4 regions of the Colwellia sp. MB02u-14 genome follow, and region 1 is predicted to be linked to each of the others. Evidence: predicted binding sites of a transcription regulator. Region 1 holds the regulator's gene; each other region holds the start of a gene.
The links. Region 1 encodes sigma-54, which starts transcription at its own class of promoters, with help from an activator protein. Its sites were predicted from a motif close to GTTGGCACGNNNNTNGNNT; they were not measured.

Region 2: the regulator sigma-54 is predicted to act here: its motif matches at 1,997-2,015, upstream of flgA (flagellar basal body P-ring formation chaperone FlgA).
Region 3: the regulator sigma-54 is predicted to act here: its motif matches at 2,519-2,537, upstream of flgF (flagellar basal-body rod protein FlgF).
Region 4: the regulator sigma-54 is predicted to act here: its motif matches at 2,918-2,936, upstream of flhA (flagellar biosynthesis protein FlhA).

The regions. Positions count from the first base shown of each region.
Region 1 covers NZ_JACGUX010000079.1:441,093-446,092, reverse strand. The annotation lists gene rapZ (RNase adapter RapZ) at 1-843, opposite strand, end outside; gene ptsN (PTS IIA-like nitrogen regulatory protein PtsN) at 874-1,329, opposite strand; gene hpf (ribosome hibernation promoting factor) at 1,375-1,662, opposite strand; gene H4J52_RS12355 (RNA polymerase factor sigma-54) at 1,686-3,194, opposite strand; gene lptB (LPS export ABC transporter ATP-binding protein) at 3,268-3,999, opposite strand; gene lptA (lipopolysaccharide transport periplasmic protein LptA) at 3,996-4,538, opposite strand; gene lptC (LPS export ABC transporter periplasmic protein LptC) at 4,519-5,000, opposite strand, start outside.
Region 2 covers NZ_JACGUX010000079.1:147,032-152,031, forward strand. The annotation lists gene flgB (flagellar basal body rod protein FlgB) at 1-49, opposite strand, end outside; gene H4J52_RS11000 (protein-glutamate O-methyltransferase CheR) at 117-950, opposite strand; gene H4J52_RS11005 (chemotaxis protein) at 1,022-1,969, opposite strand; gene flgA (flagellar basal body P-ring formation chaperone FlgA) at 2,153-2,845, shown strand; gene flgM (flagellar biosynthesis anti-sigma factor FlgM) at 2,919-3,233, shown strand; gene flgN (flagellar export chaperone FlgN) at 3,272-3,700, shown strand; gene H4J52_RS11025 (TIGR03545 family protein) at 3,938-5,000, opposite strand, start outside.
Region 3 covers NZ_JACGUX010000079.1:141,295-146,294, forward strand. The annotation lists gene H4J52_RS10960 (flagellar basal body P-ring protein FlgI) at 1-187, opposite strand, end outside; gene flgH (flagellar basal body L-ring protein FlgH) at 223-906, opposite strand; gene flgG (flagellar basal-body rod protein FlgG) at 924-1,712, opposite strand; gene flgF (flagellar basal-body rod protein FlgF) at 1,741-2,484, opposite strand; gene flgE (flagellar hook protein FlgE) at 2,787-4,163, opposite strand; gene H4J52_RS10985 (flagellar hook assembly protein FlgD) at 4,255-4,941, opposite strand; gene flgC (flagellar basal body rod protein FlgC) at 4,963-5,000, opposite strand, start outside.
Region 4 covers NZ_JACGUX010000079.1:88,082-93,081, forward strand. The annotation lists gene flhF (flagellar biosynthesis protein FlhF) at 1-689, opposite strand, end outside; gene flhA (flagellar biosynthesis protein FlhA) at 777-2,879, opposite strand; gene flhB (flagellar biosynthesis protein FlhB) at 3,008-4,138, opposite strand; gene fliR (flagellar biosynthetic protein FliR) at 4,138-4,920, opposite strand; gene fliQ (flagellar biosynthesis protein FliQ) at 4,920-5,000, opposite strand, start outside.

The DNA.
Region 1 (5,000 bases):
TATTTTAATATCGCGATGATGAGATTGAACATCTTCACGCTCTTTACGTAGATTGTTCGCTAATATTTCTGCAATATAAACCGAACGGTGTTTTCCGCCAGTACAACCAATAGCGATAGTAATATAGCTACGGTTATTCCTTTCTAAGTGGGGCAACCACGTCATCATAAAACTGTTAATTTGCCAGATAAATTTAGTGACTATCGGCTGGCTCGCAAGGAAGTCTTGAACAGGTTGGTCTAAGCCAGTAAAACCTTTTAAGTCTTTTTCCCAAAAAGGGTTAGGAAGAAAGCGGGCATCAAATACATAGTCTGCATCTTGAGGTACACCATGCTTAAAGCCAAAAGATTCAAATACCACAACCATTGAGGCAGACGTTTTACCCAAAATTCGCTCGCGCACTAAGTCAGATAATTGATGAGGTGATAACTGGCTGGTATTTATATACAATCCCGCACGTGTAGAAATAGGTTCAAGCAGTTTTTTCTCTAAAGAAATCGCTTGGTCGAGTGGAATATTTTGTTTTATTAACGGATGTAAACGACGCGTTTCACTAAAACGGCGAATAAGATCAGAATCATCGGCGTCTAAATAAAGTATATCGAGCTTTACTGTTTTAGGTAGATAATCTAATATTTCTGAGACATCATTAGGGTCATTGGGCAAATTACGGACATCTAAACTAACGGCTACTTTATCATAGTCATTGATGACGGTATGGGCTAACGCAGGCAACAAGTTAACAGGAATATTATCTACGCAGTAGTAGCCTAAATCTTCGAGCACACGCAATGCAACACTTTTACCTGACCCTGAACGACCACTGACTATCATGAGTTTCATTTGAATTTTCCTGACTTTTTATTGTATTTATTAACGTGCAGCTTGCTTTATTAAATTAAAAAGCTCTTGCGAATTTTGACACTTTCTTACTTGTTTTGCGATTTGTTTGGTACTAAATACTTGTGCAATACTTTGTAGCGTTTCTAAATGTTGTTGGCAGTTCTCTTCGGGCACAAACAGCGCAATAATAATATCTACCCCGCGATTATCTATAGAGTCAAATTCCACCGCTTGTTCACTGGTCAGTAAAACGGCAATGACTTGTGAGGTATTTGACAAACGCCCATGAGGGATAGCTATACCGTTACCGATGCCGGTAGAACCCACTTTTTCACGCGCCATTAAACTTTCAAATAGCTGATGTGTATCAAGGTTCTCAATTTTTTTTGCCGCAGTGGCGCTAATTATTTCAAGGAGTTTTTTTTTGCTAGTCCCCTTAACGGCACAGAGTGTGCAGTCAAGGGTTAGGATATCTTGCAACTTCATTACACTACTTACATTCTTTGATTAGAGAAAAGATAAAAAACAGCATTAATGCTGATTCGTTTTGCCTTTGTACTTTAATATTTGCCGATCAAGTTTATCAACAAGACTGTCAATAGAGGCGTACATATCTGGATTTTCAGCTTTAGCATGTAAATCAGTGCCACTAAGATGAATCGTCGCTTCTGCAATTTGGTTTGATTTCTCAACGGTGAGAACAACATGAACATTATTGATATGGTCAAAATGTCGGGTCAACTTTGCCATTTTTATATTGACATTTTCTCGTAAAGCTTCGGTAATTTCAACATGGTGACCAGAAAGATTAATTTGCATAAGCTTAATTCCTCATCTTTTCGTTAAAGTAAACTTTTTCGTTGGTTAGAAGGGGGAATAGAAAGTGACTCGCGATATTTTGCAATAGTACGCCGAGCAACATTTATTCCTTGAGTGGCTAATAAGTCAGCCATTTTACTATCACTTAATGGCTTTGCGGGTATTTCAGCCGCGACAAATTTTTTGATTAATGCACGAATAGCGGTTGATGAACATTCGCCACCACTTTCTGTCCCTACATGACTTGAAAAGAAAAATTTCAGTTCAAAAATTCCTCGTGGCGTATGCATATACTTTTGTGTTGTTACCCGAGAAATGGTTGATTCATGCATATCGACAGCTTCGGCAATATCATTTAGAACCATAGGACGCATGGCTTCATTACCATGTTCGAAAAAACCAATTTGTCGTTGAACAATACAGTTTGACACTTTCAATAAGGTATCGTTACGACTTTCTAAACTTTTAATAAACCATTTAGCTTCTTGTAAATTTGAGCGAATAAACTGTGTGTCTGCCGTTGACTTCATCGAACGAGACATCGAAGCATATTGCTGATTGACAGACAGCTTTGGTGCTGTATCAGGATTTAGTTCAACAACCCAACGCCCATTTTTCTTTTCAACAGAAACATCAGGAATAACGTATTGATCATCACTTTTGATAACACTGTCGCCAGGTCTAGGATCAAGTGATTGAATCAGGCGGACGACTTCGCGAAGTTGCTCTTCTTTTAGTCGAGTTTTACGCATTAACGTACGATAATCTCGGCTACCCAGCAGATTAATATGGTCACGTAACACCAACTTACTTTCTGCTAACCACGGCGTTGCGGGGTCAAATTGGTTAAGTTGAATAATTAAACATTCTGAAATAGAACGTGCAGCAACGCCAACAGGGTCAAAGAGGTTAATACGTTTTAGTACCACCTCTATTTCATCAAGTTCAACACCTTCAATGGCAACACTGTCTAGAATGTCTTCACTGGAAACGGTCAAATAGCCAGCATCGTCAACGGCATCTATGATTGCGGTAGCTATAGCACGGTCGGTTTCGGTGAAAGGGCTTAATTCCATTTGCCAGCGTAAGTGGTCTTGAATAGAATCTTGAGTTTCGCCTTGGTAAGTATAATCTTCTGAAGCGGGTCCCGAATTAGAACTCGCTGCACCTGCGGTGTAGTTGTCATCCCAGGTCGTATCCATGTTTAATTCTTCAGGGATATCATTTTTATCCATTGCTTCAGTGGTGGTGATCTCATCGATGGTGGGTGTAGAGTCTTCGCTGCCATCAGAAACGGCTTTCTCTTTAATATCACCTGCACCAGCTGTGTGAGCTTCTTCAAGATTGTCAGTACTTTTATCTTCAGCATTGTTTGACGATTCATCCATTTCTAGTAATGGATTATTTTCTAAGGCCTCTTGAATTTCTTGCTGAAGCTCTAACGTTGACAATTGCAGCAATTTGATTGCTTGCTGCAATTGAGGCGTCATGGTTAATTGTTGTCCTATGCGGAGTTGTAGAGTAGGGCGCATTTAGGTCATTAACTTCCTATTATTTTTAATTGAATATTGTCGATATACGAAAATATTATTAACTTATTAGCTACTATAGCGTGAATTGTTCACCAAGGTATACATCTCTTACATGTTGATTTGCAAGAATTTGATCTGCATTACCTTCTGCAATAAGTTCACCATGACTAACAATATAAGCATGTTCACACACATCAAGGGTTTCTCTTACATTATGGTCGGTGATCAAAACACCAATACCACGTTCTTTTAAGTGTAGAATAATTTTTTTGATATCACCTACTGAAATTGGGTCAACACCCGCAAAAGGTTCATCTAATAAAATAAATTTGGGCTCTGCGGCTAAAGCTCGAGCAATCTCTACTCGGCGACGTTCACCACCTGATAAGCTCATGCCTAAATTATCTTTAATATGACCTATGTTAAATTCTTCAACTAAATGTTCTAGCTTTTCTTCACGTTCTGCATTAGATAATTCTTTTCGTGTTTGCAAAATGGCCATAATATTATCGTAAACACTCAGTTTTCGAAAGATAGAGGCTTCTTGTGGCAAGTACCCTATCCCTTTTCTTGCGCGTTCATGCATAGGTGCTAACGTGAGGTTTTCATCATTGAGAATAATATCGCCACTATCACTTTCAACCAAACCAACAATCATATAGAAAGAGGTGGTTTTTCCTGCGCCATTAGGGCCGAGTAAACCCACTATTTGTCCTGCTGAGACTTGCATACTGACATTCTTAACAACTTTTCTGCCTTTATAAGCCTTAGCAAGACCTTTCGCCATTAGCGTGCTCGTACTCATAAGTTACCTTTTTCCAGAGTATTAGTGTCATTTTTTTTCGCTTGTACTTTTTCTTTAGGCTGAAAAATTGTCTTCGTTCGTTCATTAGTTTTACTCTCAGCATTTACATACTGAGTATCAATATTGTAAGTGATTTTACTACCACTGACTTCACTGTCTTCTTGTTGTAATAATGCATTTCCTGAAATGATCACTAAATTGTTTCCAGGCTCGTATCGTATTTCATCTGCTTGCAAATTAAGCAGAGTACCATCGGTTAACGTTTGTTCAAATGTTGCTGGTTTCCCTTTCGCAATATAGGTTTTTTCTTCGCTACCTGATTGCGTTAGCACTTGAACCAAGTCGGCACGAATAATTAATGAACCTTGGGTGATAACTACGTTGTCGATATAGCTGAAAATTTTATTTTTAAGATCTGCTGCTTGTCTTGATGCATCAATTTCAATTTTTTGTGATATATCAAATTTTTCAGCGAAAGCTGATGAAAGCAAGGCGCCTGATAATATTAAGCACAGTAGGCTATTTTTTAACAATTTCATAAATGGATTTCACATGTTTAGTTAGTGTCATTTGGTTGGTGTTTAAGTCGACAATTAAACCCTTACCATCGATGGTAAATCCTTTACCAATAATTTTAATTTCTTGTTCTGAACTTATGATGTTAGTTTTTAAATCAAGTTCAAAGTATTTTCCTTGAACTTCTTGTAATAAGCTATTTTGATCGGTTGCTACCAAGCGCACATGCTTTTCTAACTTCACTCGGTTGTTGTTATATAATATGCCTTCATTGGCAGATACCTTCCATGTGGGCGCATTATTTTTTGGATGAAGGGTGTATTGAGGAAACTCAAAATTGGTAATGTTTAACTCAGGATAATGTTCCATACGCTGTGCATCAACAACATAAGCTAAACTTCCTTCATTCTTGTAGACATTACTGTGTAAATTTTCAGCAATAAAGTCAGGCGTGAGTGTTTTGTCAATCGCTTGTAACTGTGGTA
Region 2 (5,000 bases), 290 kb from region 1:
CAAGTGCTTGTGGGTGAATGCCAAGTGCTTTTTCAAAACTGATAGCCATAGTGTTACCTCCAAATCAATGAAGATAACCATACAATATTTATGCCATGTAGAATCTTTGAGGAAGGTTAATTCTTTTTCTGGTAAATAATGCCAGGATTACAACGAACCATATCAAAATTTTGGTTCAAACCTGAGAGTGATTCTGACGCACCAAGAAAGAGGTATTTTTTAGGGTTTAATACGCCTTCAAACTGAGAAATTATTTGTTTTTTTATTTCAGGTGCAAAGTAAATCAATACGTTACGACAAAAAACGATATCAAACTTACCCATTAAACTATAACTATTTAATAGGTTAAGTTGTCTAAAACTCACCATTTTTTTAATTGAATCTTTAACTTTTGACATGCCTTTATCGCCATCTTCAAAAAAAATTCTTTTGCGTTCGGCAGATAAACCACGTGACAAAGCTAAACTGTCATAATGACCATATTTACAATGCTCTAGCATCGTATTTGAGATATCAGTGCCAATAATTTGAACACCACCAGAAAACGCGCCAGGATTACTTTGTTTAAATTCTTGTACCGCCATCGCAATAGAGTAAGGTTCTTGCCCCGAAGAACTTGCAGCAGACCATATTTTTAAGGGCGTTCTTTGATTTTTAAATTCTGGGAGTAAGCGCTTTTTCAACAGTTCAAAGGGGTACTCATCACGAAACCACAAAGTTTCATTTGTTGTCATCGCATCTATGACTGCCGCACGCAACTGTCTTTCCACAGGGCTGAGAGTACGAGTGACTAAGTCACCCAATGTGGCAACATCAAATTTAGCCATTAAAGGCGCCAAACGGCTTTTTACTAGGTATTGTTTATTTTCACCTAACACGATGCCACATTGTTTCTCGAGAAAAACTCTAAACTGATGATAGCTGCTATCATCAAGCTGTCGGTCTGACACTACGATATTCCACCTTAAATTATTATTGTGCTAGTTTATTGGGTATAAAATACGCTAAAGAAAATTACGGGTTAATTGACATCTTTCGCTATTTCATCTTTCTTTAACCATTTCTTTACTGCTGTGGCTAATTCATCAGGATGAAATTTTGGAATAAAGTCTTCTGCACCTACTTTTGCAACCATGGCATTGTTGAAGACACCACTTAATGAGGTGTGTAAGATAACAGGCATAGCTTTAAGCCGGTCATTATTTTTAATTTCTGCAGTTAAGGTATAACCATCCATTTCAGGCATTTCAATATCTGATATCAGCAGAGCCACTTTTTCAGTGATTGATACCTTACATTCAGCATCTAAAACGAGTAATTGGTCCAAAGCATCTTGGCCATTTTTAGCTAATAGCATATTTAAGCCCAAAGGCTCTAGAGCACGTTTTACTTGATTTCGTGCAACGGTTGAATCATCAGCGATCATAATGACACGTTCGCCGAGACTTTCGCCAACAGTTGCATCAGCAACATCTTCACTTAATTCAGTTGAAATGGGGCTAATTTCATTTAGAATTTTTTCTACATCTAAAATAGAAACCATTTTTTTATCTATTTCAGTAACCGCTGTTAAATAACTAGACTTACCAGTACCTTCTGGAGGTGGCATAATATCTTTCCAGCTCAACGTGACTATTCTCTCAACGCCTCCAACTAAAAACCCTTGTACGCTACGATTATACTCAGCAATAATAACAAAAGAGTTTTCATCAGGAATTATTTCTGGTCCACCTGTAGATTTACTTAAATCAATCACTGAAATGGTTTGCCCACGAATATGTGCAACACCTTTAATGAAAGAATCTTGCCCAGGAAGTAAGGTTAAACGCGGACAAGGCATGACTTCGCGTACTTTGAAAACATTAATGCCAAAGCGTTGTGACCCTATTAAACGAAAAAGTAATAATTCAAGCCTATTCTGCCCAACCAACTGAGTACGTTGATTTACTGAGTCTAAAATTCCTGCCATACAAACCTCATTTTACTTAATTCACAAAAAGGCACACTTCTTGATTGTGCTTATATATACATAGTCGACGTTCAATTTTTTGACGTTTGGTGCGTATTCATCTTTTTTACTTGTTGTTAAGTTTACACATTAATTAAGCATAGACGAGTATTTTAATTTCCCTAGCAAATAGTTGACAAATTTATGAGCATATTAAAGATTTCTATCATTATTTCACTATTATTAGCATTTTTGCCTAATTTAACTTTTGGCCAAACAATTAACCGGGCACAGCTTCAAAATTTTGTCATAAAATTTATTAAAAATAATATTGCATTACCGACTCAAGGAAAAATGACGGTATCAGTCTCTACGCTAGATCCCAGAATTACCATTAAACCTTGTTTATCTGCTCTAAAAGCAAATATACCTGAAAATCATAATGGTAGAAACGTAAATGTCAAAATAAATTGCAATGATCCAACACCGTGGTATCTTTTTATTCCAGCAAGGATCCAAGTAGTTGTTCCAATAGTCGTCGCAAAAAGTATCATTAACAAAGGAAGTAGAGTTGATGCATCAAATGTAATCATTGAATATCGTGACACACTTAGGATCCGCGGTGAGATCCTCGATGATACCAAAATTGTTATTGGTACGAGAGCCAAAAGAAAAATATCCGCAGGTGCTATCCTAACCAGAAAGAATATTTGTTTTGTTTGCAAAGGAAGCCATGTCACGCTTATTGCAAAATCAGGAACGTTAATGATAAAAACTTCAGGTATAGCTCTTACAGACGGTGCGCTTGGTGAACAAATACAGGTTGAAAACGACAGCAGTGGCCGAACGGTAACAGGGCGGGTGTCCGCTATCAACAAAGTTGTAATTAATTTATAATAATGGTTAAGTTATTAGCTTATTTGCCGATAACAAGATAGTGAAGATCAACCCGTTATATTAGGATAGTATTATGGCTATAAATATCAATAACTTGTCAAACAATAATCAGGTAAAGCAAAAACTTGATCAACAAGTACAAGTAAAACAGCAAGCCACACAAAATGCAGCCAGCAGTGAACAAGGAAAATCTGCAGGTAAAGATTCAGTGTCTTTAACGCCACAAGCTCAGCAACTGAATGAATTACAAAAGAAATCGAATGATGCACCGGCATTAGACCAGAAAAAAATTGATCAACTGAAAAAAGCGATTGCCAATGGTGAGTACAAAGTTAATCCTGAAAAGCTTGCCGCCAGCATAGCAAATTTCGAATTTAAACTAGGTTAATAGTAAGCTGTTAACCTAATCACAGGAGTTTATAAGTGATGGCAGCGTTAGCAGCAGAGCAATTAATTGCCCAACAATTACTTAACCTACAGCAGCTTGAAGATCTGCTCAGCGTTGAAAAAGAAATATTAAAACAACAAGACCCCGAAGCTTTAGTTTTTGTCACTGAGCAGAAAAGAGTTTTGCTTGAAGCCATACAAAAGCTTGATGAGCAAAATGCTCAAAACATACTTGTTAAAAATGAAATAGCATCAGGTATTCATCATAAAGAAATTACTGAAATTGAAGCTATTCTTCTCCGTTGCAAAGACAAAAACCATATCAATGGTCAGATAATACAACACTCATCGCTTGCCGCTGAACGTATGAAGAACTCCCTACTTGAGAATCACAACCGTTCATCAATGACTTACAATAGTAAGGGCAAAAAAAGTGGTGGTCTCAGCAGTTTAGGTATAAAAGCTTAATGTACAATGGTTAATAAAGTAAACGTTAATACCATCGCCCATTCCCCCTAGCTCTTGCATCATCGTATTCATTCTGAATATAAAAAGCCTCAACTTAACAATAAGCTGAGGCTTTTTTATAGGTGCATTATTATAACTATTTTTCTCATTTACTGTCCCGTTCATTTGAACGGAAAACAAGTCAATAACACCGAGTCATATATCGCGTGACCCTTTTTAAAGGGGCGAACTAAATGTCTAACCAAATAACTTACCTAGTTTTTTCTTTACTTTATCTTCGAGCTTTTTCTTTTGCTTGTCTTCAAATTCTTTCTTTTTCGCTTTTACAACATCTGAATTAATCAGGTTATCTAAAGCTTGATCAGTCTGACTAATCAGTGCTTCAACATCGACTAAAGACTGCGCTTCATCATTACTCATTCCTAACGCTTTACTGAGTTTAGTATTCAAACCTGCTTTAACATCCGTTTTAAAACTCGTCAGTTTATTTGATACCTGCTTCACCATTGAATTTTTTAACTGTTTATCAAGTGGCGATGAAATAGACAGCTTAGGAGCCGTCATTTTACCTTTTGCTGTAATCGTTAACGATAATGTCTTTAAAGACTGAACTGTGTCAATAAAGAGCGTACTTAAATGAGATGTACCCGCACCACTATATTGAGTATTATCAAGGCTTAGGCTATTTTCACTATCAAGTTGATCATCAAGTAATGAAAAAGTCCCCTTTCCTGACAACAAGCCACTATCAAGTTGCAAAGTAAAAGCGCTTGATTCCTGGAGTGAAACCGCATTCAAATCAACATCTGAGAGTTTCCATATACCATTACCACTTAAAATACGCTGCTTGTCTAATGAAAAATCGAGTGCTAATGCTAATTTCCCAGATCCCTGTACGTTGTCGCTCTCAACGTTAACTACGCTGTTGTTGCCACGAACCCAGTGTTGATGTGTCAATTCTTTGCCGCTGATGGCAAATTCACCTTGCGGTAAAATCAAAGAAAACTTTGCCTGTTCAATCAGCACATCAGGTAAAGGTGTGTCATCGTTAAAATGTATATAGCGCCCTTCACTTGTTGTTTTTTCAGCTTGCTTATCCACTTTAGAAGATTTAATTAATGGGGCTATTTTTTGATAAACCGCATCGGCATAGCCAAAATATTCACGTGCTTGCTCACCAAACAGCATATGTGCAAAATCAGCACCTTCTACACTATCAAGTTGATACTTACTTTCAATGATTTTCCAATCAGCTGAAGGTGCCTCTTTCAATGCCTGTGTTTGCTTGGTCAATAACGCT
Region 3 (5,000 bases), 300 kb from region 1:
GCTCTGTAAAAGGACTTTGTTCACCTGTCCCAGGTAAACCAACCACTAAACCGTACCCTATTAGCTGATTACTGCGCACACCTGCAACATCGGCTAAATCTTTGATTCGTTGCGCATAGCTCATCGAGCTAAGTAAAAGTGATACAACTAATAAAGTCACTTTTATGTTTGTCGGAAGATTTTTCATAATAATACCTATTGAAAGTCTACGTTGAGTTAACGCTACAGTGGCCACCAAGAGCTAGTAAAGAAACTCGATAACCAACCTTGTTCTTGTACATCAGCAAAAGTGCCTGTGCCTGCATATTCGATGCGAGCATTAGCAATTTTACTAGAGATGATGGTATTACCTGCGCTAATATCTTGTGCGCGAATAACACCGGTTAAACGAATAAATTCATCACCGTTATTTAAGCTCATCCATTTTTCACCACGGATCATCAAATTACCGTTCGGTAAAACTCGCAAAACATGAACAGAAATATCACCACTTAAGCTATTGCCTTGATTAGATTTTGAATCACCTTTAAAATTAGAATCTTGATTATAGCCAAATTGTATCGCATCATTTTTAAAGTTTACTGCACCACCACCTAAACCAATAATAGGGTCTAAGCTGGCACCATTTTCTTTTTTCAACTCTGTTTTAGCGCTCTTTTGCGCTTGGGTACTTTCATTCAAAATAACTGAAATAATGTCTCCAACACGGTGCGCTTTTGAGTCAGAATAGATATTATTGACATAATTAACCTTAAAGAGTGAACCCGTTGGAATAATTGACGCTTCTTCCATTTCTGGCATAATTGGCGCAAAATCGGGATCATCAGGTAATGTTTTTGCCTGTTCAATACTGGCACAGCCCGTCATTGATAAAGACAGAATAAGTAATGCTAAGAGTGTTTTCATAAGAAGTTCCTTAAGCGCTATAACTGCTGATTAATATAACTAAGCATTTGATCCACAGCTGAAATAACTTTTGAGTTCATTTCATATACACGCTGGCTTTCAATCAAATTAACGAGTTCTTCTGTTGTATTGACGTTCGATGTTTCAAGTGCACCTTGAACTATCATGCCAAAACCTTCTAAGCCAGGTACCCCTTCTTGTGGTGCACCACTCACCGCGGTTTGAATATATAAATTTTGTCCTATCGGCTGTAAGCCCGTAGGATTGACAAAATTAACTGTGTTGATTTGACCCACGACAGCAGGATCCGGCTGCCCTTGCAAGGTCACAGAAACTTCACCATCTTGTGAGACAATAATACTTAAAGCATCTGGTGGAATCGTTATTTGCGGCTGTATTAAATAGCCAGCACCTGGCGTTACCATATTGCCTTCTTCATCCATGGTAAACTGACCATTTCGTGAATAAGATGATGTACCATCAGGTAGCTGTACTTCAAAAAAACCTTCACCTTGGATCATTAAATCTAAAGCGTTATCTGTGGTTTGCATATCACCTTGGGTATGAATCTTTTGTGTAGCGACCACTTTTGTACCTGCGCCAAGCATCAAGCCTGATGGCATTTCGGTATCTTGAGCTGAACGTCCACCTGGCTGATTAATCGTTTGATAGAGTAAATCTTCAAATACCGCACGACTTTTTTTAAAGCCAATGGTACTGGCGTTCGCTAAATTATTAGAAATTACCGCAATGTCTTTAGTTTGCGCATCTAATCCTGTTTTACTTATCCATAATGCTGGGTTCATAAATCACCTAAAAAATTATTTATTGAAATTAAAAAGCGCGTAATAAAGATGCAGAACTGGCATCAATCTCTTCGGCCGTTTTCATTAACTTTAATTGCATTTCAAACTGACGCTGCAATGAAATCATCGCGGTCATTTCCCCAATAGGGTTTACATTACTTGATTCAACCATGCCACTTTCTACCTTGACATTGATGTTTGCCTCTTCATCTTGCCCGTCTTTACGGCGAAACAACCCATCATTACCTTTGGCTAACTCTTGTACTCTTGGATTCACCATTTTGATTCGACCAACTTCTTCTTGTACAGAACTTGGCGCTCCTTCAGGCTGAACCATAATAGTGCCATCTTTGCTGATATTAATGTTGTTAACTGGGAGTGGTAAGAATATCGGTCCAGTATTCCCCATAACGAGCTCACCTTCAGCGGTTTCTAAAGCCCCCTGTTCGTTAAGGCGAAACTGGCCATTTCGCGTATAACCTTCGCTGCCATCTTCAGCCTGAACAGCAAACCAACCAGGTCCTTGAATGGCGAGATCTAAATCACGAGAAGTTTGCATTAAAGCGCCACTGTCAAAGTTTTGGCTTGGTTTCTCTGTCATGGCAAACACGCGAGAAGATAACCCTTCCCCAAAAGCTTGCATGGAACGCGCTTGTGCTAAGTCAGCCTTAAAGCCAGTCGTCTTAGCATTGGCAAGGTTGTTAGCATTTATTGCAAGCGATTGCATATTTTGTTTTGCACCGCTCATTGCGATATAAAGCATTTTATCCATAACAGTTCTCTGAAATTGTATCTTATCGTTAGAAATGCAATAACAGTGCCAGAAGAAATATAACAAAGAGGAAATAAAAGATAAGCGCTATTGTCGTTATTTGCCATAGACATGCGGCAATATACTAATGCAACACCTAATAGCTGCCATAGGCCTTTAATATACATAGATGTACTAGTGTATTGAAAGATAGGAAGTCTGAGAAGTCCCACTCATGAAGATAAAAAGAGACAAAACACTGGCTATGTTTTATCTCTTTATTTTTATGTTTATGTGAGGATTAAATTACGTTAAATATTTATTTATCGTATTTGTAAAATGGTTTGATTGAGTTGGTTATCAACTTCAAGTGCACGAGAGTTCGCTTGAAAATTTCGCTGGGCGGAAATCAAGTCAATTAATTCTGTGGTTAAGTTAACATTCGATTGCTCTAATGCCGAAGAATTAATCGTACCAAAAGTACCTGAACCTGCTTCACCTGCGAGTGCTTCACCCGAACTGATACTCTCCTTCCAAGAAGAGTTACCAATTTGTGTTAACCCCTGCTCATTAGCAAAATTGACTAACGAAATACGTGATAATGGCGCAGAAGTACCGTTGCTATAGGTTGCTCGAATTAATCCGTCGGTGCCAATATCTATGCCCGTTAATCGCCCTACCGCTAAACCATCTTGCTCTAGTGCAGTAACTTCGAAGTTTGAAGCAAACTGTGTTGGTTCATTTGGGTTTGGCCCTAAAACATCTAGGTTAAAATCAACCTCAATAGTTTGAGAAGCCTCGGCACCATTTGATAAAATAATACCACCGAGTGGTTCGGTTACAATACCGCCTTCGGCTGGCGTTGGTATTTGATTAACAAAGTCTCCTGAACTAGAAAACTCTAAACGGGCACCGACAACACCACCAGGAAATAACCCACCAGAGACAGTACCACCTACTGGGTTTGTTGAGCCACCGACAGGGTCAACAATGTTAACGGGTACCCCATCAACACCAGCAAACATCATCCACTCGTTTGGATTGGTTGATGGATTATCTTTAACAAAATAATAAGTCATAATATGACTATCACCTAGTGAATCAAAAGTAGTCACTGAAGTAGAATGATTAAAAGTGCCTGAATCTTTTGGATCAAAATTACCAGGGGCCCCTGTAATATAGGAATCTCCTGCAGGTAGGTTCATACGAATATCTACTTTGCTACTCGGTGTTGGAGCACCGGAAGAGGTTGGAATTAAAATAGGTTCAGCAGTACTTAAACTCACCGATGAAGAAGAACCATCTGCATTAACAGGAAAACCCAATAAGTACCCACCCCCGGAGTTAACAACAAAATTACTGTCGTTAAGTTTAAATTGCCCCGCACGTGTGTAAGAAGTTTCTAAACTGTCAATCTCAGGCACTGTTGCATAAAAACCATTACCAGTAATTGCTAAATCTAAAGCATTGTTAGTAAATTGAATGCTCCCTTGGGAAAATTGCTGAGCAACATCTGCCGTCAAAACACCGTCACCAACCTTAGTTTTACCCGAAGCAAGCAGAGACGATGCATACACATCAACAAATTCAGCACGTGACTCTTTAAAACCCGTGGTATTTACATTGGCGATGTTATTTGATGTAACATCCAAATCTTTTTGAGCAGCGTTTAATCCGCTCAACGCTATATTAAATGACATAATTGCACCTCATATAAAAACTGTTTATCTTAATTATTTCGAGTATTCACTCTTTCTTGAAATAACAGTGGCGTAAATTGAATTGCTCAATTTATCCTTCTGATACTTCCACCACATCTGCTAGTGCCATGGAACTGCCACCATTAAGATTTAATAAAATATTTCCACCTGCTCCTGCCAACGTCACACTATCGACTTTACGGTAAGTCATCGCTTGCAACTCTGATGCTTGCCCATCAACTAAACCTGCGATTCTAAAACGATAGGCACCTTCTTTAGCCGGCTCTCCGTTGGCCATTTTACCGTCCCAACTAAAGGTAAAGTCTCCTGCGGCAACACTGCCAACAGGAACGGTTTGAATAAGTTCACCTGCTTTATTTTCAACATAAATATTAACATTGCTAGCCGGCTTATCAGTGACCATTTTTCCTTTAACACTGTCACCTTCAGCCATACCAAAAACATTATCATCAACTAATACGCTACGCCCTACTAATGAAGAAGCTTGCAATGCTTGACTAGATGACATTGATGCGGCAAATGACGTAAATTGGTCATTTAATGTTGCCACGCCGTCAGTGGTTGAAAATGCAGTCATTTGAGAAATCATCTCATTATTTTCAACAGGCTTAGTCGGGTCTTGATGCGAGAGCTCTTTTGTTAACAATGCGAAAAAATCTTCTTGCGTTAACATGCCCTTGTTGTTGTCAGACTTTGTTATTTCTTCCTTTTGCCAGCGCATGCCATCTAAAGGTTTACTTCCACTAACTGTTTCCATTTTTCATTCCACCTTTAATTGTTACTTGCCAAGCTGCAAGGTTTTATTCAGCATGTTTT
Region 4 (5,000 bases), 350 kb from region 1:
GAAGACATTTCATGTTTCATTTTTTCTAAGTCTTCGTTATTTACATTTTGTGCAGGCGGCAAATTCATTTCTGAAGCGCTAGACAGCTCCTCAATAGCAGGTTGCTGATATTGTCTTGCTGTTTGCTCGTTACCTGGCTCTTGACTACTTTGTTCTAAGCGATCAGTAAAACTTTTAAATTGTTGCTCTATATTGCTTGATGGAACTGGCGTTGTTGATTGCCCAGAGTTGCTTGTATTATTTTGAGTTAACTTTGCCGCTGCTTGTGAGATTTTATCATGCTGAACTTGATTAATACCCTGGCCATTAAGTGCTGGAGCTCGTTGCACTTGACGATTGAGTAATGCCGCTAAGCTATCGGAGGGAATTACACCTTCTTCACCACCTCTATTATTTTGAACAGAAGCATTCGTCATTGGATTATTTTGACTAAGGTTAACAACATCATTGTCAATTGCACGGGCTGAGCTATTACTTGCTTTAGCCTTAGATCTATTTTCAGAGGTATGTATCGCTGGAGCGGTTGGCTTGGTCACATTAATTTCAACGTTGTTATCAACCGCAGCCATTAATTCAACACCTTCAGGTACACGTTTATTTGACATGATCACAGCGTCAGCGCCTAGCTCTTCTTTGATTTGTGTTAGAGCACTTCTCATATCTTTTGCTACAAAACGTTTAATTTTCAAAACTAACCCCTTATCAACTGCAATCGCTGTTAATGACATATTCATTTAACGGCCAATATTCTCTGCTGTTCATTACCGATATCGTAATTATTGACCAATAGCGCTGACTATCTTTATCTGCTTATCGTCAGGAATTTCTTGGTAAGAAATTACGCGTAAGCTAGGGATAGTATATTTAACAAATTTAGCAAGTACTGCTCGTAAAATCCCTGAGGTTAACAATATTGGCGTATCTCCCGCCATTTCTTGTTGTTGAGCCCCTTCAGTTAAAGATTTTTGTAACCGTTCTGCTAAACCTGGTTCAATGCCTGCGCCATCGTCTCCAGCCATCTGCATAGACTGATGCAACATCTGTTCCAATTCTGGCGACAATGTTATGACAGGTACTTCAGTAACCGGACCTACCAACTCTTGTACAATGAATTTACGCAAGGTTATACGTACCGCAGCAGTCAGTATTTCTGGGTCTTGAGACTTAGGCCCATATTCAACAAGCGTCTGAATAATGCTGCGCATGTCGCGAACCGCTACACCTTCATTCATCAAGTTTTGCAAGACTTTTACCAGTGTGCCAAGTGTTAAAACATCAGGGATAAACCCTTCAATTAATTTAGGATAACTTTTACCAAGCATATCAAGCAGGTTTTGTACTTCTTCATGGCCAAGTAGCTGTGAAGCATTGTTTGTGAGGATTTGACTTAAATGGGTCGCAAGAACGGTGGAAGCATCAACCACAGTGTAACCCAATGATTGCGCATGTTCTCGCTGTGCATTTTTAATCCATACAGCCTCTAATCCAAAGGCTGGATCGATAGTAGCCACGCCATCTAATTTTCCAAAAACTTGTCCTGGATTAATCGCTAACTCATGATCATGACGAATTTCAGCTTCACCAATAGTGACACCCATCAATGATATTTGATAAACATTAGGGTCTAAATCGAGATTATCACGAATATGTACAGCTGGAACCAAAAAGCCAAACTCTTGAGAAAGCTTCTTACGTACCCCTTTTATGCGATTAAGTAACTCTCCACCTTGAGATTTATCTACCAGTGGTATCAAGCGATAACCGATTTCCAAACCGATAATGTCAACGTGGTTGACGTCATCCCAACCTAAATCTTTAACTTCGGCTTCTTGTTGTTGAGTTTCAACCTCTGCAGCCTCTGATTTATCAGCTAACTCTTTTTCTTTTGCTACTTTATATTTTCCACTAAAGAAGGCTGTTCCTCCCACCATGAAAGCAAATAATAAAAAGGAAAAATGAGGCATGCCAGGAATAATCCCCATAACAAACATAACCGCAGCAGCAATATACAACGAACGTTCTTGACCTAATTGACTACTGACCTGCTCGCCCATGTCTTGTGAGGTATTTTGTCGTGTAACAACAATAGCCGTACCTACGGATAAAAGTAAACCTGGTATCTGAGCAACCAGACCATCACCTATCGTTAACAGCGTATATATTTCAACGGCACTGTCAAAACTTAAGTCATGTTGGACCATACCGATGACCAGTCCGCCAATAATATTAATCAATAATATTAATATTCCTGCAACCGCATCACCTTTTACAAACTTACTTGCACCATCCATTGAACCATAAAAGTCTGCTTCACTGGTCACTTCAATGCGACGATCTCTTGCTTGGTCCGCAGTAATAAAACCCGCATTTAAATCAGCATCTATTGCCATTTGCTTTCCTGGCATAGCGTCAAGCGTAAAACGAGCTGTGACTTCAGCAATTCGCCCAGCACCTTTGGTTACAACAACAAAGTTAATAATAATCAGGATAACAAAAACGACTAAACCTACGGCATAGTTTCCACCAATAACTACTGAGCCAAAGGCTTCAATAACTTTACCTGCCGCATCAGGGCCTTTATGTCCTTCGAGCAATACAATTCGAGTACTGGCGACATTTAGTGCTAACCGTAAAATGGTCGCTATCAGTAACACCGCAGGAAAGGAGCCAAACTCAAGGGGTTTTAAGGTATAAACAGTGATCAGTAATACCACCAAAGATAAGGCAATATTAAAAGAAAAGAGTATATCGAGTAAAAATGAAGGCATGGGCAAAATAACCATACCCAGTGCCGCCATAATTAATAGTGGCGTACCTAAACCAGAAAATAAGTTTATTTTATTTTTTTTAAATTTGTTAAATGAAGTAATTAACTGCATATTACTCTTATGATATATTTTTGACGCATACTATGAAATAGCAATAAGCAGACCAACAATCGATTAAAAGTGGTTGGATTGGATAATAAACCATCAAAAGATTTTTAAACCATTAATAATTAAGTTAATTAATATTTAAAATCATCGGGAATAGGGAGATTCTTTGCAATAGGTGTTGGTTTTTTAGCCTTACCTTTTTTGTGTTCGTTAAGTTGAAATATAAAAGCTAATACTTGGGCGACCGCAGCAAAAAGTTCTTCTGGAATGTCTTGATTAGCATCCGCACAATAATATAAAGAACGGGCTAATGCCGGAGACACAATAATTTCAACATTATTCTCTTTCGCTATGGTGCGAATGTGCATCGCCATTTCGTCGATACCTTTTGCCACCAACATCGGTGCTCCACCTTGAGCGACATCATATTTCAAGGCAACAGCATAATGCGTAGGGTTCGTGATAACGACATCAGAATCTGGGACTTCTTGCATCATTCTTCGCTGCGACATTTCATACTGAGTGCGACGAATACGCCCTTTTATCTCAGGGCTACCTTCTGAATTTTTCATTTCATCTTTAATTTCTTGCTTAGTCATTTTTAATTGACGGGTGTGGTCCCAGGTTTGGTAAGGCGCATCAATAGCGGCAATAATACCAACCGATAAAGCAAGTGCTAGAAACATCCACTGCAATAAAGTTACCGAATGCTCTAAGCTCAACGGTATAAGTTCTAAACTCAGGCCAAGTATTTCTTCGAATAAGCTACTCAATAATAAATAAGCAACAATAAAAACGACAAAGAATTTCATCAGTGATTTAACTAATTCAACGAGCGCTTTAATACCAAACATACGTTTAAGGCCTGCTAATGGCGACATTTTACTGGCTTTTGGCGCCATAGCTTCGGTAGAAAAACTCATGCCCCCTAGCATGGTATTACCAATAAAAGCGGCAACGACAATGATCGAAAATATCCATAACATCGGGGCAACTAAACTTCCTACTGAGCCTCTAAGCACATTATACAACGCATGAAAGTCCATCACTTCAGCGCGACTCAAACTAAATGAACGCTTCATGATGCCTGCTAAGCTTTCCGTTAACATTCCACCAACAAGCATGATAGCAACAGCACTGCCAACCAAGACAAACATAGTCCCTAAATCTTTAGAACGCGCTATTTGACCTTTTTTTCTGGCGTCAGCAAGTTTTTTTTCTGTAGGTTCTTCTGTTTTTTCACCGCTACCTGCATCAGCCATTAGTTCGCCTTACAATCAATGAGGTAACAACTAAAATCAAGTGCACGTTTCCATTGCAATTCATAATGCGTAAAAAAGTTGCCCATCGTTAACCACATAATAAGTAATCCTGCACACATAGTGACAGGAAAACCTATTGCAAAAATATTTAATTGTGGCGCAGCACGTGTCATTACGCCAAAGGAAAAATTAATTAATAACATTGCGGTTAAAGGGGCTAACGCTAATGATAACGCTGTAGCAAACATCCACTCGCCCCATTCAACCACTTCTTTAAACTTATCGGGAGTAAATTTATATTCCCCTATTGGCAACGTGTCGAAACTCGCCACAATAAAGTGTAAATAAGCTAAGTGCCCATCCATTGCCCAAAACATAAGGGTTGATAAAATTAGGAAAAATTGGCCAACCGCAGGGACATTCATACCACTCACAGGATCAACGAGAGAAGCAAAACCTAAGCCCGTTTGCATCGCAATAATTTGTCCGGCAAGCGTAAAAGTATTAAGGACCATTACCGTTACAAGACCGAGTGCAATACCAATAACCATTTGTTCAAAAATAAGCAAAGTGGTTTGAAAAGAAAGAAGACTATCGACTTGTGTTGGTGGAATGGCTGGCATAATAGCAATCGTTAATGTCATACACAAAAACACTTTAACTTTTCCAGGTATGACTTTGGAACCAAAGCCTATCATTGACATTATAAGCGCAGAAATACGCGAAAAAGGTAAAATAAAGTCAGCGATATATTGCATAACAACTGACTCAGTGAACTCCACTAGTTCACCACACTGGGAATACTTGAAATCAGCCGGATAGTGAAATCCATTAATTTTTGTACTAGCCAATGTCCTCCAAA